2 regions of the Marinobacter sp. NFXS9 genome follow, and region 1 is predicted to be linked to the other one. Evidence: predicted binding sites of a transcription regulator. Region 1 holds the regulator's gene; the other holds the start of a gene.

Region 1 (6,121 bases):
CTCGCGACCGTCAACGATGTTCTTCTTGGTCAGATCCAGGTGGAAGATCTCCACGACATTGACCAGCGGCAGCGCGAAGGACTGGTCGCCCAGCATGATCATCAGTGTCGGCATGATCGCCAGCGTCAGCGGCACCTTGATCAGGATGCGGGAGCCTTTACCCAGTTCCGACTCCACATGGATGGTGCCGTTCAATTGACTGATCTTGGTCTTGACCACATCCATGCCCACACCCCGCCCGGACACGTCGGAAATCTGGTCCTTGGTGGAAAAGCCAGGAGCAAAGATGAGGTTGTAGCATTCGTTGCTGGTCAGACGATCCGCGGCGTCCTGTTCAAACAATCCTTTCTCGACCGCCTTCTGACGCAGCTTGTCCGGATCCATGCCGCCACCGTCGTCTTCAATCGACAGCAGGATATGGTCCCCTTCCTGCTCGGCTGAAAGCGTCACCACACCCGTCCGGGGCTTACCGGCTTTTTCGCGCACATCCGGTGCTTCAATGCCATGGTCTACGGAGTTGCGCACCAGGTGAACCAGCGGATCGGACAGGGCTTCGACCAGGTTCTTGTCCAGGTCGGTGTCCTCGCCGTGCATGACCAGATTGATTTCTTTCTTGAGGCTGCGCGCCAGATCGCGTACCACACGCGGGAAACGGCCGAAGACTTTCTTGATCGGCTGCATGCGCGTCTGCATGACGGCAGACTGGAGATCGGTGGTCACCACATCGAGGTTGGCCACCGCTTTGTGCATCTGTTCGTCTTCGCTGTCGTTACCCAGGCGCTGCAGGCGGTTACGCACCAACACCAGCTCGCCCACCATGTTCATGATGTCGTCGAGGCGTTTGGTGTCCACGCGCACGGTGGTTTCGGCAGCCGGCTGGGAGTCCCGCTGCGGTACAGCCGGGCTGGCGGGCGATTTACTCTCGTCCTTGTTGGCGGGAGCGCCCGGTTTCTCAGCCTTCCTGGGCGTTGGTGCCGGTTCCGGCCTCTTCGCTGCCGGCTGGCTGGCGCCCGGGGCACCGGGGCCTTTGCCTGAGCCGTGCAGTTCGTCCAGCAGGTTCTCGAATTCGTCGTCGGTAATCAGCTCATTGGCACCGCTGGTCCTGGCGCTCGCATCCGATGCACCACCGCCCTTTGACGCCGGTTCGACCGAGCCTTTGAACTGCCCCTTGCCGTGCAGGTCATCGAGCAGACTCTCGAACTCATCGTCGGTGATGTCATCACCGCCACTGCCGCCGGATTGCCCTGCTGCAGCGGGCTTGTCGTCGTCTGCCGGTTTACCGCTGTGCTGCCCTTTGCCGTGCAACTCATCCAGCAGGTTCTCAAACTCGTCGTCGGTGATCTGATCGTCGCCGCTGCTGTCGCCGGATGACGATTTCTCATCCTCAAGGGCATCCAGCAACTGCTCGAATTCTTCGTCGGTGATATCGCCCTGGTCCGCATGGCCGCCGGCTTCAGCCGCCGGTTCAGGCTGGGGGGCTGCCTCCGGCTCAGGTGCGGCGGGGGCCTCACCTTCGGGCAGCGCCAGGGCATCCAGCGCCTCGATCAATGCCGGATCGGCCGGTGTCGGTTCCTCCCGGTTGCGTACCTGGTCAAACATGGCGTTGACGTTGTCCAGGGCTTCGAGGACCACGTCCATGAGATCGGAGTCGACCCGGCGCTTGTGGTTACGCAGGGTGTCGAAGACGTTTTCCGCCGAATGACAACAATTGACCAGCGCTTCAAGCTGCAGGAAGCCGGCACCCCCCTTGACGGTGTGGAACCCACGGAAGATCGCGTTTAGCAGATCCCCGTTATCCGGATTCTGCTCCAGATCCACCAGCTGTTCGGACAGCTTTTCGAGTATTTCACCAGCCTCTACCAGGAAGTCCTGGAGAATTTCTTCGTCAGCATCAAGCGCCATGCAGTGTCCTCACTCAAAAACCAAGGCTGGACAGGAGGTCATCGACATCATCCTGGCCGGATACGACATCCTCACGCTCTTTGGCGTTCATTTGAGGGCCTTCGCCTTTTTCGATTGTTGTCGTTGTTTCGCCGATATCATGGACAGTGCCGGTGATTTCATCGACATGGCTGGCCATGACCACCAGGCTGAGCAGGTGTTCTTCCACTTCCTTGACCAGCGCCGTGACCTTCTGGATGACCTGACCGGTCAGGTCCTGGAAGTCCTGCGCCAGCAGGATCTCGGACAGGTTGCCGTAAAGGGCTTCCGCATCGCTGGCCGTTTGTTCGAAGAAGTTGTCGATCCGGTTGTACAGCTCACGGAATTCGCCGGCGCCGATTTCCCGGCGGCGCAGCTTGTGCCAGTCGGCTCGCAGCGCAACGGCCTGCTCCCGCAGGCTGTTGGCCTTGGGCATCGCCTCTTCCACGATGTCCATGGTGCGGTTGGCTGCCTGACTGGTCATGTCCACCACGTACGCCAACCGGTCGGAAGCGTCCGTGATCTTGGACAGGGCTTCCTGCTGCTCCGGGTTCTGCGGATCGATACTGAAGTTGCGAATGGCCTCGTGAAGGCTGCGGGTCAACCGGCCAACCTCACGGTAAAGGCTCTGGTCCCGGACATCATTCAGTTCATTAATCAGGCGCATCGCCGCGGCGTAATCGCCGGCGTCCACCTGTTGCTTCAGTTCTTCCGCCTGGTGCTGCAGCTTCTCAACGACATCGGGATCGAGGGAGCCGGCCTTGTCTTTTTTTGTGCCCATGATTGGCGCTCTGATACTCAGGACTGGATGCGTTCGAAAATCTTCTCGATCTTTTCCTTCAGGACAGCCGCCGTAAACGGCTTCACGACGTAACCGTTAACGCCGGCCTGAGCCGCCGCCACGATCTGGTCACGTTTGGCTTCCGCCGTCACCATCAGGATCGGCAGATTCTTGAGGTTCTCGTCCGCGCGAACGGCCTGCAGCAGTTCAAATCCGGACATGCCCGGCATGTTCCAGTCGGTGACCAGAAAATCGTATTTGCCACTCTTGAGCATGGGCAGCGCGGTGTTGCCGTCATCCGCCTCGTCAGTATTGGTGAAACCGAGGTCGCGAAGCAGATTCTTGATGATCCGTCGCATCGTGGAGAAGTCATCCACGATCAGAATTTTCATGTTTTTGTCCAAAGGGACCTCCAATCATTACAGCCCGGAATACCAATCCAGCGTCCAGTTCAGTGTCCGGCAATCCACACGATGCCGGCGCCACTGAAAGCACCGCCTATTCTGTCGCGTCAACGCCCGCTGTAAAGCGTCCGTTACCAAAAACTACAGTTCCGGGATCAAAGCCTGGGCATCAACGCTGACCACAAGCTCCCGGAATTCGATGTCAACTATTTGCTTGTCGCGCCTGATGTCGCGCGTCCGCCCATTCTGCCCTGCTCAACCGGCGTTTTGCGAACCGGCTTTGAACGGCGTGGCTAACGGACTTCCTGCCAATCCGTCAGGCGTGATTTCAGGCGCAATGCCGCCTGACTGTGAATCTGGCTGACCCGACTTTCACTGACACCGATGACGGCGCCGATTTCTTTCAGGTTCAGCTCTTCCTGGTAATACAGACTCAACACCAGCTTTTCCCGCTCCGGCAGCGCCGCGATCGCTTCGGCCAGACTGCGCTGGAATCCGGCCGCCGACAGCTCCTCAAACGGACGATCGGGCACAGCCTCTTCATTGTCTATCGGCAGCTCTCCCGATTCATTTAGCTCATCCAGGCTAAAAAGACGGCCGCTGTTGGAATCGGCCAGGCAGGCATGGTACTCCGGCAGGGTCATGTCCAGCTCGTCGGCGACTTCGTGATCCTGAGCCTCGCGCCCGGTCCGGTCTTCGACGGCCTTGATCGCCTGGGCGATGCGACGGGAATTGCGGTGGACGGAACGCGGCACCCAGTCGCCCTTGCGAATCTCGTCGACAATGGCACCGCGAATGCGGATACCCGCATAGGTTTCAAAGGAAGCGCCCTTGCCGGCATCGTATTTCTGGGCTGCCTCGAGAAGGCCGATCATGCCGGCCTGCATCAGGTCTTCAAGCTGGACAGAGGCGGGCAATCGCGCCAGTACGTGCAACGCGATCTTTTTCACCAGCGGCGCATGGTCCTCGACCAGTTGATGGGCCGATTTGCGCGAGCTCGTCTGTTGGTAGATTCCCAGGCCTTTTGCCAACGTCATCAATCCGGATTACCCGTGTGTTTCAATCGACCGTCATACCACGCCACCTGTCGGTCAGGGTACTCCATCAGGCGTCCACCAGGCGCTCAACGAAAAATTCGAGATGCCCCCGTGGAGAAGACGGGAGCGGCCAGTTGTCCACCTGCTGGGCCAGCGCCTTGATCGCCAGCGAGGCCTTGGCGCGTGGATAAGCGTCAAGCACCGCACGCTGCCGTTGTACCGCTTTTTTGACGGCTTCGTCGTAAGGGACGATGCCCACATATTGTAGCGCAACATCCAGAAATCGCTCGGTAACCCGGGTCAGTTTCCCAAACAGATGCTTGCCTTCCTGCTCGTTGCGAACCTGGTTGGCAAGGATGCGAAAACGGTTCACCCCGTAGTCCCGGTTCATGAGCTTGATCAGTGCGTAGGCATCGGTAATGGAAGTGGGCTCGTCGCAGACCACCAGCAGCAATTCCTGAGACGCCCGCAGGAAGCTGACCACCGATTCGGAAATACCGGCAGCGGTGTCAACGATCAACACGTCGATCTGGTCGCCCAGTTCGCTGAAGGCGTTGATCAGGCCAGCGTGCTCCATTGGCGTCAGCTGGGTCATCCGCTGGGTGCCGGACGAGGCGGGAACGATCTTGATGCCGCCCGGGCCGTCGACCAGTACATCGCGCAGGTCGCACTCGCCGTTCAGCACATCATTGAGATTGTGGTTCGCGGTGATACCCAGCAGGACGTCGATGTTGGCCAGCCCCAGATCGGCATCCAGAACCACCACCCGACGCCCCATCTGTGCCAGTGCAATAGCCAGGTTGACCGAAACGTTGCTCTTGCCAACGCCGCCCTTGCCACCTGAGACGGCGATCACCTGGACCGGGTTAACTCTACTCATGCCGGATACAGTCTCTCACGACAACTCTTGATAAGGATGGCCGGTTGATGACCGGCTCGACAGTGGAGCCCATGAACGCCCTGCGGCTGTTCCGGCGGACTCCCGGACCTCAGGCGCCGGCTGCAACCACGGCGGTTTCCCGAACCTGCTTCAGACGCTCCACACCCAGTCTGACCAGTGGAGCCGCCTGTGCCGGATGAATGTCCTCGGGGATGCGCTGCCCATCGGTGTAATACGCCACCCGAAGACCTGTTTCCATGGCAAAGCCTAGCACCTCGCCGAGTGTCAGGGCCTCATCCAGTTTGGTCATGATACACCCGGCCGGATACGCCATCTTATAGCAATGCCACGTGGATTTCATAATGCGAGGCTGGCTGGTGGCTGCCAGCACCAGGTAAGGCTTGACCGGATGCCGGCTTGCAGCCAGCTCCTCAAGCTGTTCCTGGTGGCCGCGATCGGAATGGGTCAGGCCCGCCGTGTCGATCAGAACCAGGCGTTTATCGGACAGGTCATCGAGAATCTGGTCCAGGGAATGACTCTCATCCACCACCCTCACCGGCACGTTCAGGATGCGACCGAATACAAACAGATGCTCATGTGCCGCGATCCGATAGCGGTCGGTGGTGACCAGCGCCAGGGAATCGGCGCCGTGCTCCAGGACATAACGCGCCGCCATCTTGCCGATGGTGGTGGTCTTGCCAGAGCCAGTGGGGCCCACCAACGCAACCAGACCACCCTGCTCGACCAGCTCCTGCTGCTGGGTGCGCAGGCCGGCCGCCAGCGTGCGCAATGCCCGCTTCCAGCCCTCTTCCAGTCGAACACCAGCAGCGTTACGAGACAGCGTGGAGGCCAGCGTGTGGGAAAGCCCGTACTCTTCCAGTCGCTCCATCAGGCGCTGCTGACTCGCGTCCACCGGGTCGTTTGCCGGGCCATTTGCAGCGGCCGGAGAACGACGCTCGTTGACCATATCACGCAGTGAATGGATTTCCGCCCGCATGGCTTCGAGGGCCGCATGGGTGGCGTCCTGAGCGGGTTCGGCAGCCGCCGGTTCCGGCGTGGTGAAATCCAGAATGTCCTGCTCACGGGGTTGGCGCTTTTC
Region 2 (6,121 bases), on a different contig from region 1:
TAAGGACGCCTAGTGATCATGACCGATACCCATCACGACGACGATGACACCATGGAGTACATCGGCAAGGACGAGAACCGTCAGAGCCTTGCCCTGCCCCAGCAGCTGATGCCCAAGCGCATGTACCTGCTGCCGGTCCAGAACCGCCCGTTCTTTCCGGCCCAGGTGCAGCCGGTGGTGGTCAACCAGGACCCCTGGCAGGAAACCCTCAAGCGCGTGAAGGAAACCGATCATCAGGTCCTGGGCCTGTGCTTCGTCGACGCCGACGAAGAAATGGCCGTTCCCGAGAGCGATGACCTGGAGATCATGGGCTGCGCCGTAAGGGTCCACCAGACCCAGCGCGAAGGCGGCAAGATCCAGTTCATCGCCCAGGGGCTGCAGCGCTTCCGCATCGTCCAATGGCTGCGCCGCAAACCGCCGTACCTGGTGGAAGTCAGTTATCCACAGGAGCCGGAGGAAGAAGCCGACGAGCTCAAGGCCTACACCCTGGCCATCATCAGCGCCATCAAGGACCTGCTGCGCAGCAACCCGCTCTATGGCGAGGAAGTGAAGCAGTACCTGTCCCGTTTCGGGCCGGACGACAGCTCGCCGCTGGCCGATTTCGGCGCGTCCATGACCAGCGCCAAGGGCCCTGAGCTACAGGATGTCCTCAACACCGTGCCGCTGCTGCGGCGGATGGAGAAAGTCCTGCTGCTGATGAAGAAAGAGCAGGAAGTGGCCCGCCTGCAGGCGGAGATCAACGAAGAGGTCAACACCAAGGTCCAGAAGCACCAGCGGGAGTTCTTCCTGCGCGAACAGCTGAAAGTCATCCAGCGCGAGCTGGGCATGGCCAAGGACGACAAAACCGCCGATGTGGAAAACTTCCAGACCCGCATGGACAAACTGGATCCGCCGGAGCACGTCCAGCAACGCTTCAAGGACGAGCTGCAGAAGCTGTCGGTGTTGGAACAGGGCTCGCCGGAATACGGCGTGACCCGTAACTACCTGGACTGGCTGACGCAGGTGCCCTGGGGCCAGCATTCCGAGGATCACTTCGACCTGAAACAGGCCCGCGAGACGCTGGACCGGGACCATGACGGTCTGGAAGACGTGAAGGACCGCATCATCGAATTCCTGGCCGAAGGCGCCTATCGGCAGGAGGTTTCCGGCTCGATCATCCTGCTCGTCGGCCCGCCCGGTGTAGGCAAGACCTCAATCGGTCGCTCAGTCGCCGATGCGCTGGGACGCCAGTTCTACCGTTTCAGTCTGGGCGGCATGCGGGATGAGGCCGAGATCAAGGGCCACCGCCGCACCTATATCGGCGCCATGCCCGGCAAGCTGGTGCAGGCCTTGAAAGACAGCGGCGTCGACAATCCGGTGATCATGCTGGATGAAATCGACAAAATCGGTGCGTCCTTCCAGGGGGATCCGGCATCGGCCCTGCTGGAAACCCTGGACCCGGAACAGAACAAGGATTTCCTCGATCATTACCTGGACGTGCGGATGGACCTGTCCAAGGCGCTGTTCATCTGCACCGCCAACCAGCTGGACACCATCCCGCGGCCGCTGCTGGACCGGATGGACGTCATCCGCCTGTCCGGCTACATCGCCGAGGAAAAGCTGCTGATCGCCAAGCACCACTTGCTGCCCCGCCTGCTCAAGCGGTCGGGCCTGCTCAAGAAGCAGCTCAACATCACCGATGCGGCTATCCGCCAGGTCATCGAGGGCTATGCCCGGGAGGCCGGCGTGCGCAATCTGGAGAAGCAGCTGCACAAGATTGTCCGTAAAGGCATCGTCAAACTGCTGGAAGAGCCCGATACGCCCGTGAAAGTGGGCGTCAGCGACCTGCCGGGTTACCTCGGCCAGCCCTATTTCAAGAAGGAGAAATCCCTCAAGGGCACGGGCGTGGTCACCGGTCTGGCGTGGACCGCAATGGGCGGTGCCACCCTGAGTATCGAAGCCTCGCGCATCCATTCCAGCCAGCGGGGTTTCAAGCTGACCGGACAACTGGGCGATGTCATGCGCGAATCGGCGGAGATTGCCTACAGCTATGTGTCGTCCAACCTGAAACGCTACAAGGGTGATCCCGCGTTCTTTGACAAGTCGTTCGTCCACCTGCACGTGCCAGAGGGCGCCACGCCGAAAGACGGGCCCAGCGCCGGCGTAACGATGGCCACAGCCCTGCTGTCGATCGCCCGCAAGGAGGCCCCGCAGGCCGGCATCGCCATGACCGGGGAACTGACATTGACCGGGCAGGTCCTACCGGTTGGCGGTATTCGCGAGAAGGTCATTGCAGCCCGTCGGCAGAAGATCAACACGCTGATCCTGCCAGAAGGGAACCGGGGCGATTATGAGGAGTTGCCCGGGTACCTGCAGGAAGGTCTGGATGTCCATTTTGCGAAGCATTATGCCGATGTGTACACGGTTTGTTTTGGCAACAAACCCCGGCGTGGAGCGAGCGTGCACTGACGAAGCGCATCGACCCGAAAGCCACAATTGACGCGGCTTACAGCATAACGGATTGCCCGTACGCGCAATCCACTATGGTTCAAAACGGGGTCGATACTTACACTTTTAACCATTGGATTTCATCGCATTCGCGTCGAATCCCTGTCATCTGAGAAGAGCCCATTAGGCGTCCAATTTGGACGCCTTTTTTTTGCTCCAAAAAAAGGGCACCGCTCAGGATGCCCTCCCTTTGTCGCGCCGGTTTACCGCCGACCGATAAACCGGGCCACCAGATCCCGCAGGCCATCGGAGAAACGCATCAGCTCCTCGCTGACCTTGTCGGCGGTTTCCGCGCGATCAGTGCTGCTGTCCGCCAGCTCTGCGATATTGACCACCTGCCGATTGATCTCCTCGGACACCTGGCTCTGTTGTTCGACGGCAGCCGACATCTGCAGGAAGCGATCGGTAATCCGGCTGATCGCGTCGACAATTTCATTCAGGGCCCGTTCGGATTCGCGCACCTTGTCCAGGCCGGAGCCGGCCACGACCTCACCATCTCGCGCGGTGCTCACGGCGGTATCAACCTGGTGGCGGAAATCCTCGATCACACTGTGAATCTGCGACGTGCTTTCCCGGGTGCGGGCCGCCAGCGAGCGCACCTCATCCGCGACCACCGCAAAACCGCGCCCCTGCTCACCGGCCCGGGCCGCCTCGATCGCGGCATTCAAGGCCAGCAGATTGGTCTGTTCCGCGATGTCGGAGATCAGCTTGGCCGCCTGGCCAATGCTCTCTGTGGACTGCCCCAGCGTTTCCACCGCATTGCCGACTTCGTGGACCCGCTCAACCAGTACCTCAATTGCTTTCAGGGCCTGGCGCGACAGGTCCATACCCTGGGAGGCATGTTCGTTGGCCGCCTCCGCTTCCTTCGCATTGCGACCGACGTTCTCCGCCACTTCCTGAATCGACGCGGTCATCTCGTTGATCGCCGATGCGGTCTGGTCGGTCTCCGCCCGCTGCTTGGCAATGTAGCCGGCGCCTTCATTGATGGCCTTGTGACTGGTCGAGGCGTGACTTGCCAGGATTCCGGCCTGATCCTCAATCCGCGCCAGCGCCGTGCGCAGGCGCGCTTCTTCGCTGATCAGCAACATGGCCAACTCACCGAAGCGGCCACGCTGGCCCGTGTAGGTCATGGCAATGAGCGGATCGGCAAACGCGTCCTTACGCAGGTCCACGAGGCCGCTGATTCGATGCTCGATCAACCCTCTCAGCGAGAACCCGGCCACCAGGTGGGACAGCACAATGATGACGGTCGCAACGGCCGGCGATGCCCACTGCACCGCAATCACGCTGGCCACCAGCGAGCTCAGCACCGGCAGGCTGACCATAACGCTGTTACGCATGTTGCCGCGTTTGACCAGTCCGGCGCCGGTCTTGCCGGCGTTGAGCCTCCGGTAGAGTTCTTCCGCCCGGCGTTTCTGGTCTTCGCTCGGCGCGGTCCGCACGGACTCGTAGCCCACGATCTGGCCACCTTCACGAACCGGCGTGACGTAAGCGCTGACCCAGTAGTGGTCGCCGTTCTTGCATCGGTTCTTCACAACACCCATCCAGGCCTTGCCAGCCTTGAGCGTGTCCCACATGTGCTTGAACACCGACTGCGGCATATCCGGATGCCGGATAATGTTGTGGGCCTGCCCCACAAGCTCATCACGGGAGAAACCGCTGATAGTCACGAATTCGTCGTTGCAGTAAGTGATCACCCCCTTGAGATTGGTGGTGGTGATCAGGCGGCCGTCCTCCGCCATTCGAACTTCGCGCTGGGTAACGGGAAGGTTACGTCTCATAGACTGTTTCAATCCTTGTTGTTTGCCACTCGACACGCTTCCTTCGGTGCCTCTGTAGCAACTATAGACCCTAATATGGAATATCCAGGCTTCCGGGGCACGCGCATAAAATCACGACACCTGTCCAGCCATTCCTGATCCAGGTCAAGAAACGCCGTAACCGTATGTAACGATTACAAAACAGCACAGGCAGGGACCAACGGGATACAAGCATTCCCGGCCGCAGGTATCGGCCAGGTGCGCTGAAAATTTAGGGAGGGAAATGCATAAAAATGTGAAAGATGACCGACTTCAGCCCGCAGATTGCTTCTTACGACCCTTCCAGCCATCTTCACGATTGATCGGCCCAACATCCAGGACCGGCGAAGCGTCAATACTGTCGGCATCCATCATACTGGCGACGCGCTGCAGGGAGGCGACAATCATGCTCTGCTCCCATTCGTGCAGGCTCTGGAATTTCTGGATGAAGTCTTCCTGAAGCGGCTGAGGCGCTTGGGCGAGCAATTCGGCGCCGTCTTCCGTCAGGTGCGCATGGACCTTGCGCTTGTCCGTAGTGCTGCGCACCCGGTAGACCAGCTTGCGGTGTTCCAGCCGATCCAGGATGGTGGTCACGGTCGCCTGACTCAGGCTGACCTTGTCGGCGATGGTGCCAATGGTCACCTGCCCAAGGTCGCGGATGGTCCGCATGATCAGCAACTGCGGCGCCGTCAGGCCAGCATGCTTACTGAGGCGTTTCGAGTGAAGATCGGTGGCCCGGATCACCCGACGAAGAGCGACAAGCACCTGCTCATAGTTATTCATGACTGTATCCCACGCTACCGGCTCGGCGAGCTCGCGATTATAGTGCGCTATCTTTTTTGAGTACAAAACTTTGCTGTCAGACATCACTACAAATAGCTTGTTGGACGCCGGCTGTGCAGACGGATACGGAAATCGTTTGACGCCTTCCCGGGGTGGACGGACATTACGGACTGCCCGAGGCCCCCTGTGGCGGTCTACACTGTCCTGAAGTTGTCCGCATTGCGGACGCGGCGCACAGGATTTAACAGGACCAATATTTATAACTCTAACTATTCATTCGTTTAAAGTCTAATCAGTCTTGCGCAGCACCCTTTGCCCGAGTCGCGCCACTGAGGCACTATGCTGTGGCCTGGGTCCGGGTGTGTCTCCTGGTTCGACAGAGAGAGCCCGTGCAAAACTTTATGCTTCAAAACAAACACAGGACGGTCATGACGACGCTGATTTCCCGCTTTTCTGCCCTGCGCGCCTCCCGCGCATTCCACTGGCTGGCCCCCGCCCTGACCGGGTTGTGGCTGACGATGGCTGCGGCCTCAATACACGCCCAGGACATGGAGACGCCGGATACCGATACGACCGCCGCGGCCCAGACCGGCGAGCCGACGAAGGTCACGGCAGATGACGTCGAAGAGCGCATCGACCACCTGAAAGAACCAATGTACAACCCCTTCATCGAGCGCTACCTGCTGGATCAGGTGAAAGACCTGCGGACCGAAATCCAGAGCACTCGCGCCGAGCTGATCGAAAAAGTGGTGGACAAGGAACTGACCGTCGCCGACAAAACCATGTCCTACGCCACCGACACGGTGACCTACTTCTTCTACCTGATCGCCGGGGCCACCTCTATTCTCGTCGTTATCGGCTGGAATTCCATCCGGGATATGCGCAACCAGCTGGCCAGCGTGGCGGAGAAACGTGTGAATGAACTGGTGGTGGAATACGAGAAGCGGCTCAAGTTCATCGAGGAACAGCTGCAGCAGAAATCCGACATCATCAACCGCAACCAGGAAGAGATCGAACGCACCAACGAAGTGCACTCCCTCTGGCTCAAGGCC

Evidence for each region. The regulator FliA, encoded in region 1, starts transcription of late flagellar genes. The targets are predictions, from matches to a motif close to CTAAAGTTTNNNNNNNNNNNGCCGNTAA.
Region 2: a site for FliA is predicted at 4,495-4,522, ahead of J3364_RS10385 (methyl-accepting chemotaxis protein). Genes of this name have one in related genera too.

The regions. Positions count from the first base shown of each region.
Region 1 covers NZ_JAGDDW010000002.1:304,642-310,762, reverse strand. The annotation lists gene J3364_RS05030 (chemotaxis protein CheA) at 1-1,902, opposite strand, end outside; gene J3364_RS05025 (protein phosphatase CheZ) at 1,916-2,701, opposite strand; gene cheY (chemotaxis response regulator CheY) at 2,719-3,105, opposite strand; gene J3364_RS05015 (RNA polymerase sigma factor FliA) at 3,399-4,142, opposite strand; gene J3364_RS05010 (MinD/ParA family protein) at 4,210-5,022, opposite strand; gene flhF (flagellar biosynthesis GTPase FlhF) at 5,132-6,121, opposite strand, start outside.
Region 2 covers NZ_JAGDDW010000005.1:240,225-246,345, forward strand. The annotation lists gene lon (endopeptidase La) at 19-2,448, shown strand; gene J3364_RS10385 (methyl-accepting chemotaxis protein) at 2,691-4,268, opposite strand; gene J3364_RS10390 (MarR family winged helix-turn-helix transcriptional regulator) at 4,560-5,069, opposite strand; gene J3364_RS10395 (TPR end-of-group domain-containing protein) at 5,618-6,121, shown strand, end outside.